DNA from 3 places in the Xanthocytophaga agilis genome. Region 2 is predicted to be linked to each of the others. Evidence: riboswitches for the same ligand, from Rfam matches in the RefSeq annotation. Region 2 holds a riboswitch; each other region holds the start of a gene.
What was found. A riboswitch is a leader RNA that binds a small molecule or an ion and turns the genes downstream of it on or off. The one in region 2 is predicted to bind cobalamin.
Positions count from the first base shown of each region.

Region 1 (4,212 bases), on a different contig from region 2:
GGTTCGGCTTTGGTTTTATTTCTGGTAGTATTGATTGCAGGACGTATACGAGACAATGTAGTATTGTTGATTGTAGGGGTTATGATTGGAACCATTACCCTGTCTGTCATTAGTATATGGCAGTATTTTAGTCAACCTGAACAGTTACAGGAATATATACTATGGACATTCGGATCATTGGGCGGGGTAACAGAATATCATTTATATGTACTGACGGGTACAGTAGTAGTGGGGCTGGTATTAGCATTTGCCTCATCCAAAGCATTGAATGTTTTGTTATTAGGTGAAAATTATGCCCGAAGTATGGGCTTGACAGTAGGTTGGGCACGAGCCATTATTCTGGCAAGTACCAGTCTGCTTACTGGTAGTATTACAGCCTTCTGTGGACCTATTGGCTTTATTGGTATCGCCGTACCACAGCTAACACGTTCGTTATTCAATACTTCCAATCATCGGGTATTGATTCCCTGCACTTGCCTGATTGGTACATTGTTAATGCTAGCCTGTGATATTATTGCACATATGCCAGGTAGCCAGACAGTATTGCCGATCAATATAGTGACATCACTGTTGGGTGCTCCTGTTGTGATATGGATTATTGTGACCCGAAGCAATCTAAGAGCATCCTTTGTATGACAGCAAGAAAATCTATACTCACTGCTGTCGATTTGTCAATTGGCTATCGTCTATCTAAAGGGCAAACATATAAAATAGCTGGTCCTTTACAGCTGAACTTATGGCAGGGAGAGCTGGTATGCCTGCTAGGCCCAAATGGGGCAGGTAAGTCTACGCTGATGCGTACACTTGCAGGTCTACATCCTGCGCTGGAAGGTTATATTAGTATTACCAATTTACCATTGTCTGATTTAAAACCCCAGGATTTGGCTCGAAAACTAAGTATGGTACTTACAGAACGAGTAGAAGCAGGAAATCTGACAGTCTATGAACTAGTAGCATTGGGGCGTTACCCCTATACAAGCTGGCTGGGCAATCTCACAGCAGAAGACGTGATCAAGGTATATGAAGCAATGGATGTGATAGGTATAACAGCCTACCAACATCGTTCTATTCAGTACCTGAGCGATGGGGAACGCCAAAAAGTAATGCTGGCCCGTGCCTTGGCACAGGATACGGATATGATTATGCTTGATGAACCAACAGCCCATCTGGATTTACCCAGTCGTGTGGAAATGATGCAATTGCTGCATCAACTGGCAAAGAAAACCCAGAAAGCTATTCTGCTCTCCACTCATGAACTGGACTTAGCATTACAGGCAGCAGACAAAGTATGGATCTTACTACCTGATGGCAGCTTAGAGGTGGGTACACCTGAAGACCTTGTACTCAAAGGAGCCTTTGAATCAGCCTTCGCCCGCAAAGGACTTCACTTTGACCAAACAACAGGAAGCTTTGTATTACATAACGATAGCCAGGGTCCTGTCATTGGACTTAGTGGTCATAAGGATTTGGTATTCTGGACACGTCGCGCACTACAACGGGAAGGTTTTTGTATCGAAACAGACCAGACAAGTGCATATAGAATAGAGGCTTTATTTACTAACAATCAACCTGACTGGACTCTTTATCAGAACGGAATTTCTGTAAAATACAACTCTATGGCTGAAGTGCTAGCTGCACTTCAACTATGGAAAAAACAAATAAGTACAATTACCTGATACTAATTTAAATCAAAAATACCAGTAGAAGCTTGTTTAGCTTTCACATACAGGTGTTTACCTCTTCGATCTGATCAGGTAGACTTAAAAGGGAATCCGGTGCAAATCCGGAGCAGTCCCCGCTGCTGTAATCCTGTTTACAAAGCTTTTGATATACTATGTCACTGTCTGTTATCAGATGGGAAGACAATCAAAAGTCAGGAGAGCCAGAAGACCTGCCTGGATGAAATTTACACCCGCTGAGCTTTCGGGAGAAAAGTACAGTGCATAGTACTCATCATCAATCTATTATTAAGATTGAAGTGATATGCCTGTCCTTGCGTTCAGCTCATTGTTTTTATTCATTTAATTAAATTGAACTGTGAACTTAAGGCTATCTATTATTCTATTTATATTCGCTGTTATTCTGTTTCTTGTAACTGTTCAATCAGGTATTGCTCAACAACAGGTAGCTGATTCTATCCGGTCTTATCAATTAAAAGAAACAGTAGTTACGGCAACCCGTTCTTCTATAGAAAAAGAACGAATCCCTCAGCAAATCGATATTATCTCCCAAAGGGATATTAAACAAACATCCTTTATAGATGCTATAGATCTGGTAAAAAAGAACTCTTCAGTCAGTGTATTGCAGTATCCTGGTTTGCTGGGAGGTGTAAGCATACGGGGATTTCGGCCTCAGTTTAGTGGAATCAATCAACGGACACTGTTACTGATAGATGGTCGCCCGGCAGGTACCGTAAACCTGGCAACCATTGATCCGGGTAGTATTGAACGTATTGAAGTACTTAAAGGACCAGCCTCTGCACTCTATGGAGCTCAGGCAATGGGTGGTGTGGTGAATGTCATTACCCGAAAATCAACAGATAAAATTCACTCTTCTCTTTTGGCAGACTATGGTTCCTATAGTTCCTTACGTATTGGTGGTCAAACGGGAGGCAATCTGACAGAGAAGCTGGACTTTGATTTGTCTTTTCAATCCTTTAGTCGCAATGATGACTATAAAACCGGAAAAGACAACTGGTTGCGCAATGCACTTCATGGAGGTACGGCCATCAAATATTATATAAAACAACCTGCTACTGAAATCAATGACAGCCGTGGTGATGGAATCCGCAGAGATTATACACAACTGAGTTATTATTCGGGTTCACTACGGGCAGGTTATCAGCTTACTTCCAACTGGCGTCTGGATGTTCGGGGAGAACGTTTTCTGGCACGTGGTATAGAATCACCTAGTGACATTGAATATGGAAATACCCAGCCTAGTACCAAAGACATTGGTCGGGCAAATGGCGAAGTAAGTCTGGCTGGCACAATGGGCATTCACCAGCTTAGCCTAAAGGGGTATACTGCTCAGGAAACATCTGATAATTATACACTCGAAAATAATGGTGTAAAAATACCACCTTATCGTTCTTACCAAAGTCAATCTTCCTGGAAGGGAATACAGGTAAAAGATGTACTGAAACTAGGTATTCATCAACTTACTCTGGGTATAGACTATACCAGTGTATCTATTCAAACACATTCCTATTCCAATGATACGACAGAAACAAGACCTTACAGTCCTAACTATGCATTACGCTCAACAGCCATTTATGCACAAGGTCAGTTTTTCTTCCTGAGTAACCGCCTGACAGTAACGCCAGGCCTCCGGTTTGACAGAATTACATTTGATGTAAAAACGACTCCACTTCTTACTACCTATACGCCAGGCAAAGAAACCAATCCTTTTCTCAGTCCAAGTTTGGGTGCACAATACCAGATTATCGAACCACTGAAAGTACATGCAACTATTGGTCGTGCGTTTGTGACTCCGGATGCCTATCAGGTAGCTGGATTTTCTCAATCAGGTAGTAATAAATCTGTTGCGATTACCCAAGGCAACCCAGATCTGACCAATGAAAACAGCATCACCTGGGATGCAGGAATCCGATTTGTTAAACCTGCTATTGGACTTACTGCAGATATCACCTATTTCTCTACAGTAGTACAAGATCGTATTACAAGTCGTACTACTCGTTATACAACACCTGAATTTACTACCAGTGGAGATACAGTCAAATCCCGAACAACCTATGTAAACGCGAATAAAGGTGAGATACGCGGTCTGGAAGCAGAGGTAGCCTATGACTTTGGGGCATTGAAAGAGTATGCTTACTCATTGCGTGTATTTGCAAACGCTACTTCGATCTCCTATGCAAAGGAAATCACCGTAGCCACAGATGGTACTACAACTCGCAAAGACATTTACAATGTAGCATCGCTTACTATGAATTACGGTATTGAATACAATAACCTCAAAGGTGCTTCTTTACGACTCAGTGGACGTTATGTCGGTCATCGAAAGGATACAGACTATAATGATTTGTTATATCCGGAAATTCAGTATCCGGTCTTTATGGTGATTGATATGGCAGCATCTTATACCTATGCCCATCAGCACACAATAAGTCTGCTGGTAAACAATCTCACAGACGAAAACTACTATGAAAAACGAGGCTATAATATGCCAGGCAGAAATTTCACATTGCGT
Region 1 covers NZ_JASJOU010000014.1:38,971-43,182, reverse strand. Annotated here, with positions in the region: gene QNI22_RS30015 (FecCD family ABC transporter permease) at 1-636, shown strand, start outside; gene QNI22_RS30010 (ABC transporter ATP-binding protein) at 633-1,676, shown strand; cobalamin riboswitch at 1,711-1,913, shown strand; gene QNI22_RS30005 (TonB-dependent receptor) at 2,038-4,212, shown strand, end outside.
Region 1: it holds a riboswitch for cobalamin, as region 2 does, so the genes downstream of both, QNI22_RS30005 (TonB-dependent receptor) here and QNI22_RS00510 (cobaltochelatase subunit CobN) in region 2, are expected to answer to the same signal.

Region 2 (4,212 bases):
TCAATCAGGTTTTGTTCCTGAGGCATTTCTCCTAGTATATGTAACCCATTCCGTATCTGTGCTGCGCCCAGTTCACACAGATACCCATCTATATCTTCGATTAAGTGAGCAATGTCTTTCCCTCCCATTTCTGCCAATGTAACAGGCACACCTTCGGGTGTTATTTCGTCATCCCATTCGTGTACATGGTCGCCATGATCCCGCTTCAGCATCGCAGACAGGTCTTTATCCAGATTGGTTTGCCGTATTAAATCCCAGATCTGGCGTTGTAACAGTGGAAGTTTAGCAGGGTCCAGTGTTTCGACCTGATAATATTCATCTACCAGCTGCGTTAGCTGTGCCAGTTCACCATAACTATCGGCTGATGTCATAGGTGGGGTCAGATGATCCAGTATGACCGCATGAGCCCGACGTTTCGCCTGTGAGCCTTCCCCCGGATCATTGATGATAAAAGGATAAAATAAGGGTATATCTCCCAGAAAAGCATCCGGAAAACAATTTTCTGAAAGCCCAATTCCTTTGCCCGGAAGCCATTCCAGCGTCCCATGTTTGCCTACATGCACAATCGCATCAGCACCCCAACCATCCCGTAACCATCTATAAAATGCATAGTAATGATGTGTAGGTGGCAGGTCAGGTTGGTGGTAGATCGCATCCGGGTCCATGCCGTATCCACGTGGTGGTTGTAATACGACTAAGGCATTGCCTAATTCAATACCAGCCAGTGCAATATGATGATCATGTACATAGGTTTCACCAGGTGGTGGCCCCCATTGTTTCTGCATTTTTTGCTGTAAAGCCTCAGGTAGTTCTGAAAACCATTGAGCATACTGGGTAAAAGATACCTGTCCGACGGCACGTGATAATTGCTCTGTGGTGAGATAGGTTAAGTCATATGAACATCTGTCTATCAGTTCGTGAATTAATTCTGTTCCACTAGCAGGCATATGAGGTATAGTATATCCTTCTGCCTGCATAGCCTGGAGAATAGCCATCAAAGACGCTGGAGAATCCAGTCCTACCGCATTGCCAATCTGCGATGCCTTTGCATTGGAGTTTGTAAAAACAAACGCAATGCGTTTCTCTTTATTGGGTAAATGACGCAGACGGGCAAAACGAGCTGCTATACCCGCCACTCGTTCTATCCTGTCTTCAACAGGTTCGTATCCTTTGGTTTCCCTGTCTTTCTCTTTAAATGAAACTGGTACAGTGATAATGCGTCCGTCAAACTCAGGAATAGCCACATTCATAGCAGTATCCAATGGATTGAGTCCCCGGCTTGATGATTCCCAAGGGCCACGACTCATACCACTGGTAATAGCTTGCAGAATCGGTACGTTTAGCTGACGCAGAATTTCCTCTTCTCCTTGTCGCAGTTGTTCTGTTTGTATATCCCGCATGGCAAACGAAACTGTATTTACCAATACGTCGATCAGCACTTCGTTAGTATATCTGAATATATCCAGGGCATATGGCCAACCTGTACCATTGTCAACTGCTTTGAGAGAGGCTGTATAGACAGGCAGTACATTCAGGTTCCGAGCTTCCAGTGCACGAATCATGGCATCTACAAAGGACGTATTGCCGCTAAGCCAGTGTGCCCTATAGAAGGTAATGCCAATGCTAGGGAGAGCAGGATTGCGCATCTTTAACCAATCTTCTATCTCTGCATTTTCAGGGAGATCCGGATGGTAAATGCCATGTTCAGATAAAGTTACAGGAACCTCAAACCCAAAACCTGTCATCAGCAGATGATCTGACAGAAAGTACAACAGGGAGGTTAGGTTGCTATGTCCTCCTGCTTGTAAGTATGCCAGTGTTTCATGCAATATGGCTGGTGACACTGTAGACACAGCGGCAAATTCGGGATTTAGTTCACCCGTTCCGCTTATCACAATCAGGTGCTGTCCCTGCTGCTTTGCCCGACGAACCAGTTCCGCGAAACCTGGAATACTACTAGCTCTGCCATGAATACGTATGATTACAATCTGAGCGGCTCCTACTTCCCGATCCAGCAACTGAGCCATATGGGCATCACTTTTAATTGCCATCAGGTTAAGGCCTGTCGTTTTGGGAAAGTCAGCAGGTAAGTCCTGAAGTGTGCGACTTAGGGTAAGTAGATCGGTATCGGCATGGGTTAGGAATACAATTCCTCCATCGGGTGTTGCCACCTGCCCGGAACGGGTTATAGCTTCAGAACCTTTCCATGTATAGAATTGAAACACATACTCTGCCAACTCAGCGGGTGGGGTTAGAAAACTATCGGCCTTTACCATACTCTCGATGTAATCGAAAATGGCAATGATCTGCCAGTTGCTGTTGACAGAATGAAACCATACAGAGTTTCCGTCAAACAACAATGTGACCACATTAGCCAGTGTGCATGGGCCCAGACATCCACCTTTGGTCATATGGACTACATTACGTAGCTTCCGTCGTAACCATTCACTTTTATACAACTCAACCGGAATGGGAGCATAGCCTCTGTCTGTACGGCCACAGCAGCATGCATTGTAACAGTAAGACAAATGTCCTCTTCGCTGAACCAGGTTAATGGCTTTTCCATCCGGGCGCATTACCCGCTGGCGTTTTATTTCTGTCATACCATTTACAACTTATGTAAGCAAGCAATCGGATTTCAGACGTTCAAAAGCTTGCGGATAGACAGGTGACAGAGGAGGAATGAAAAGTTAGCTTGTAAAAGCTAAAGGTACAGGTATAAGCCTGCCCACATTCCAAATCACCTCATTTGACTCTGCTTTAGAGGTGGTCTAAACTAATTTAGATACCCTCTTAAACCGCGAAAGCATTATCATACTGAAAACAGGCAGGTCTCCTGACTTGTACCAATTATGCCATCCTTCCCATACAGTGTAGTATAGTGGATACTAACGCATAATCCCATAGGTTACTTACAGTTGCGCGACAGTTCGTGACTTACACACGATTCCCTATTAATCTGTTTTACACAGAACCTTTTTTCAGAGGAGAAAGAACGTCTTGATTGAAAGCAACAAATATACTGGATTTACACTAAGTAGCAGGAAAACTTTTCATTAACTAAGGACACAACCTACCGCTGCATCCATTTCCGGAAGGCAGGAGCTGTTTTCTGGCTAATGGTTAATTCAGTAGTAAAAGGAGGTACCAGATGTAGCTTAATTTTGCCGTATTCCATGCTCTGAAAGGAGTAACAGGCTGAAAGCTGTACAATGGTCTGACGGTTGACCCGAAAGAATGAACCGGGATCTAACTTATCTTCAATACTCTGAAGTGGTTCATCCACTCGATATTGGGTATTGTTAAAAGTTGCTACCCAGGTAATTCCTTGTTCCAGATAAATAAGGGCGACATGCTCCACTGCCAGCTGAATGCTTTTTTGTCCATTGGTGACTATCAGGTAAGAAAGATAAGAAGATATACTGGGTTCTGATTTTTCTACGACAGGCAATGTCTGTATTATATATCTACGTTCCTGCCAGTGGTAATAGGAAATGCTTACATAGATGATATTGCAAAAAGTTATCAGAAGTACAATGACCGGTAACTCTGTCTGCAAAAATGATTCTGTCCCAAAAACATGTTCAGGATCGATAAACCGGTATTGAAGGTAGGCAATCCCATAACTTATCAGTGAAGCACCAATAAGTCCCAGGAGTATCTGTAGTAAAAGCCTTTGTCTTTTATCGGACTGCCAGTCAATATAGCTATCGAGTTTGGCCGTAATCCAGCCTACATAACTTATAATAAGCCATGCAGCGCCAAAAGTAATGGCAAGATCACGGTAATAACTCTGTCGGCGAAGCAGCTCTACCAGTGGGCTGCTGTTAAAAGTCACCAAAAACAATGCAAAGAACGCTGCCCCGCCAATCTGCAACCACCGCTGGCGTGTCATTTTTAAAGACAGTTTATGATCAGTTTTTGGCAAAAACACAGTCTTCAATACCAGTATAGACTTCATTAGCAGTCAGAATGTATTAACATCGTAACAGGTTATTCGTTTACTGGCTTACTTTCTGTAAATTTATCTCCTACCAGATTTGGAGATACAGGTATGGAATCAGAAATTTCCGTCTTCCTTTTTCTCTCTGTCCACATATAGGATAAAGTCCTCCAGATCCATTCTACAGGGCCAAATTCATGGTATTGAAGCCACCAGTGGCTTACCAGTATCTGTACCACAAAGATAAGCAGGGCAAGTCCTGTCAAACC
Region 2 covers NZ_JASJOU010000001.1:119,754-123,965, reverse strand. Annotated here, with positions in the region: gene QNI22_RS00510 (cobaltochelatase subunit CobN) at 1-2,603, opposite strand, end outside; cobalamin riboswitch at 2,810-2,994, opposite strand; gene QNI22_RS00505 (LytR/AlgR family response regulator transcription factor) at 3,074-3,895, opposite strand; gene QNI22_RS00500 (DUF418 domain-containing protein) at 3,994-4,212, opposite strand, start outside.

Region 3 (4,212 bases), on a different contig from region 2:
CTCTTTTTCCTGCAACCGGATTTATCTCACTACCCTCATATGGAAGGTAGTTTGCTTTAGAGAATGTATACCCTGCTGTCAAATCCAGTCCTTTCCACAGACTTCCGTTGATTTCTGCTTCAAACCCTTTGGATTCTGCTGAGCCAATCCGTTTGTAAATTCCTCCAGGAAGAGCTTCTACCTGATTGTCTTTTCGCATATAGTAAAAAGCAAGGCTGGCTGTCCAACCGGAATGTTGCAGACGAGAGCCTATCTCTGCCTGATAACCAGTTTCCGGATCAAACGTTTCGCCATTGGGTGCAACACGGCGGGAAGGTTTAAAGTACGTAGAATACGAACTATAAACAGACAAAGGCTCAACAGGCTGATATACCAGTCCAAACCGATAGGTCAATGCATTTTTAGAAATAGTTGATTTCGGGCCTTCTTCGGTTACATGCCGCGTTGCGTCTACCTGATTGGTATAGTAGCTGCCATTAAAGATGTCATATCGTAATCCTATCAGTGCTTTCAAATACTCTGCAACCTTGATCCAATCCTGTATATATACTCCATGCACATTTTCCATAGTAGCCCTATAATTCTGGTCTGTGAAGGAAATATACCCCTGATTGAGAATCGGATTATGAATAGGAATTGTAGCGTTTTTTCCTGGACCATTGACATCTCCGTTATAGGTCTTCCTGTCCAGTATACTGAGTGAATATCCTACCAATACTTTGTGTACAATAGAACCAGTTAGCCATTCACTACTAAGCTCCAACTGGTTTTGAAGCGGTTTGGTCAGGTGATTGAAATAAAATGGAAAGGATCGGGTCAGTGAATCCAGTGACGCATTCACAGAAAGTTCTTCGGTTGAGAAATAATGGATATTATCATCATAATAGGATAGCTGATCCGACAGTTTTACTTTTTCGGAGAATTTGTGCACATAGTTGAGCTGATAGTCAAAACGGGTATGTTTTAAAAAGTCTGCAGGGTCATTGTACCGCGTATCGACATCTAGTCCAGGTATTTTTTTACTTCCTTCCAGCATAGGAATGCCTGTGTCCGTATCATAGTTGTCTTTGTTTACACCCACTGTCAGATAAAACAAATCTTTACTGGTAGGTGTATATTCCAGTGCCAGGTAGGCATTGTTTGTAGTAGACCCAGAATATCGGTAGCCTTCGGTATCAGACATTCCAAAGTCAACCCGATACCGCAACTGGTTACTGATAGAACCGGAGGCTCCCGCTCTCATTCTGCGGGTATTATAACTTCCATAGGTAGCTGAAAATTCCGCTTTAAATTCTTTCGTTGGGCGCTTTCTAACAATGTTGATAATCCCTCCCAGCGCTGAATGTCCAAACAAAACCGAAGCGGGACCTTTTAACACTTCTATACTTTCTACATTAGCCAGATTCGTTGTAGGGGCACTGGTGGAGATGTTGTGTCTTTCGTCTCTGACCCCATCAACAAGTAGTACGAAATTGCTGAACCCCCGGATGGTAAAATGCTGAAATCCCCCATAGGTATTATTAGCACGCACTCCTGTAGTATTCTTCATTGCTTCACCCAGATCATCCGCTCCACGCTGTTCTATAGTCTTTACAGAAACGGAAGAGGTAGTCAGTGGGATATCTCGCAGGGGAATTGCCTGTTTGGTAATAGCCGTGAAACTGGATTTTCTGTCGGATGTAATCACTATTTCCGACAACTCATTGGTCTTCCTGTTAAGCTGATAATTTAGCGAAGTTCTTTGTCCTGCGGTTACCACAATAGTTTGTTTTAATGCCTGATAGCCAATGCCACTAATGGATAATACATATTTTCCGGCAGGTATATTTTTGAGTAGAAAGTGCCCCGTTTCACTGCTGGTAGTACCATATGCCGTTTCATCCAGGCCAATAGTCATATTAGGGAGTGGTTCTTTATTTTCGGATTGGATATATCCGGAAATACTACCCTTTTCAGATTGAGCCAGCATACATAAAGGCAGAAATAATAGACAAAGAAATAGAGGTAACATATGTTGTAGTGACTTATTCATAGAGAAATACAAGGTCGAGGTTTGGTAGAGTAATTGATTGGTGAACAGACCGAAAGCCGATGAAACAGGCTGGGTTCCAGGTGGAATATTTTTACCTACCACTTTTGCCTCAAGGACATGATCTTTTACTATCTGATGGGTACTTGTTGACTCATCATCAAAAATACTCTTTCTGTCTAACGGTATATAGACAGTTAATAGGTGGCTCTGGCTATCAGTGTGCGGATAGCAGCCATAAGGTGTTTGCATACTTTTAACTGTGTTAAGATGGATAGTTAAAAGCTCTTACACTCCACAATGTAACAAGGGATAAAATCAAAGACAGGGGAGAGATCTGACTGAAAACAGGTATGCATATGATGAGGTTCATCTACGTGAACCGCCTCAGATCCATAGTTTGTAAAAATTTCAGAACAGAAAACACCACACCTGACCGTGCTTCAAACCGCGAAAGCATTGTCATACTGGAAAAGGCAGGTCTCCTGACTTGTAACACGTATACCATCCTTCCCATATCATTGATACAGTGGACAAACAAGGGTATACGCTTTGAAGGTTACTTACAGTTGCGCGACAGTTCGTGATTTTCACACGATTCCCTATTAATCGGCATTATGCAGAACCTCTTCCAGAGGGTATAAAGTAAAGAACTTACATGAAGGGGCGAATATACTTTATTTATCGGATTTGGACGTAGGTTTAGATTAATTCCTGTTTTGTCATGGAATTCCATGGATAAGAAGATTGTTTGCTATGCGAGGTATAAACCCTGGTTTTGGTATCCGGTACGGATTATCATATTAGGAAGAATCAAGATAGAGTTATTAATGAAAAGACACTGATTTGAACCTATAATTCGAATCAGTGTCTTTTTGTTTCAAATGAGATTTAGGAAGATGAGAAAGTTTCATCGTTTACTAACAATTACATGCTGAATTTGCTGACCAGCAAGTATCATGGTGCTACTATCAGATGTTCTACAGGTTGGTTCTCCTTTTCCTGAAGTGGTAATTCATACAAGAAGAAAGGATTAGTATAACCCGCATTATGTAATACAGGTTTGGCAACATTGAACACCTTTACACCTTGTTTGGTGGCACCTTCCAGATGTCCATGATGTGCATGCCCATGAAAGGCAACCGTTACTTCCCTGCGATCCAGCGGTTCTGCTAAGTAGGATGATCCAAGAAAAGGGAAAATCTCCTCAGGTTCGCCAACCACCGTTTCTTTGATAGGAGAGTAATGTAATACAGCCACTTTTAGTATATCAATATCATCTCCCTCCAGGCGATACAATGCCTGATCCAGTTTCAAGGATTCTTCCACTGCCGCCTGCACATACGCTTTATTCATTTCTTCCCCAAAGCGCGGAAGCATAAACCGGTCAAAGCCCCCGCCAAACCCTTTTACACCTGCAAATCCCACTCCATTGATAACCACTGATTCTCCATCCAATACATGAATCTTGTTATTACATAAAACATGTCTGATTTCATCCTGTTGATTATCATGATAATCATGATTACCCAGTACTGCTATCACCGGAATAGAGCAAACACTCAGTTCCTCAAGCAAGATCTCAGCCTCACTGGCTTGTCCGGTATCTGTCAAATCACCACACAGAATCAGCGCAAATGCCTGTTCTGATACAGACTGAAAGCATTCTTTCCATTTGCCACGGTCAGTCGCTTTAATATGAATATCGCCAATAGCAGCGATTTGTTTGCTTTTCAAATTCATATCTATATGCTTTTCATTGTGATTGTTTTATAATTCCATTCCCGTACGTCAATATCATACTGCGTCTGATCAATGAGAGGCCCAAGACATAACGTTTGTTGTGGTGTTGGTAAATCATACTGTTCCTTGGCTTTTGCCAGTAACGCCTCCATTAACCAATGGGGAACCAGATCTCTTTTTGACGGATAACAAAACTGGAAACTAAGCAGCTGAGCCAAGAGTAGTTGCCAATGTATCTCCAGATGCGTCCATACCCGGTTCCAGTTCAAACGGTCTCCATAACGCACAATCAGGTGGTTCAGGTCAGCTCCATCAAACCGCTCCCGGTTTTGTACATAGATTTTACACCAGAACAACTCTTCCGCAGATAAAAACTGAACAGGTACACCACAAAACTCTCCCGCATACGAATTTTCCATCCAGCTATCATCTACTGTACA
Region 3 covers NZ_JASJOU010000031.1:14,056-18,267, forward strand. Annotated here, with positions in the region: gene QNI22_RS39775 (TonB-dependent receptor) at 1-2,281, opposite strand, end outside; cobalamin riboswitch at 2,488-2,674, opposite strand; gene QNI22_RS39780 (metallophosphoesterase family protein) at 2,987-3,772, opposite strand; gene QNI22_RS39785 (nucleotidyltransferase) at 3,775-4,212, opposite strand, start outside.
Region 3: it holds a riboswitch for cobalamin, as region 2 does, so the genes downstream of both, QNI22_RS39775 (TonB-dependent receptor) here and QNI22_RS00510 (cobaltochelatase subunit CobN) in region 2, are expected to answer to the same signal.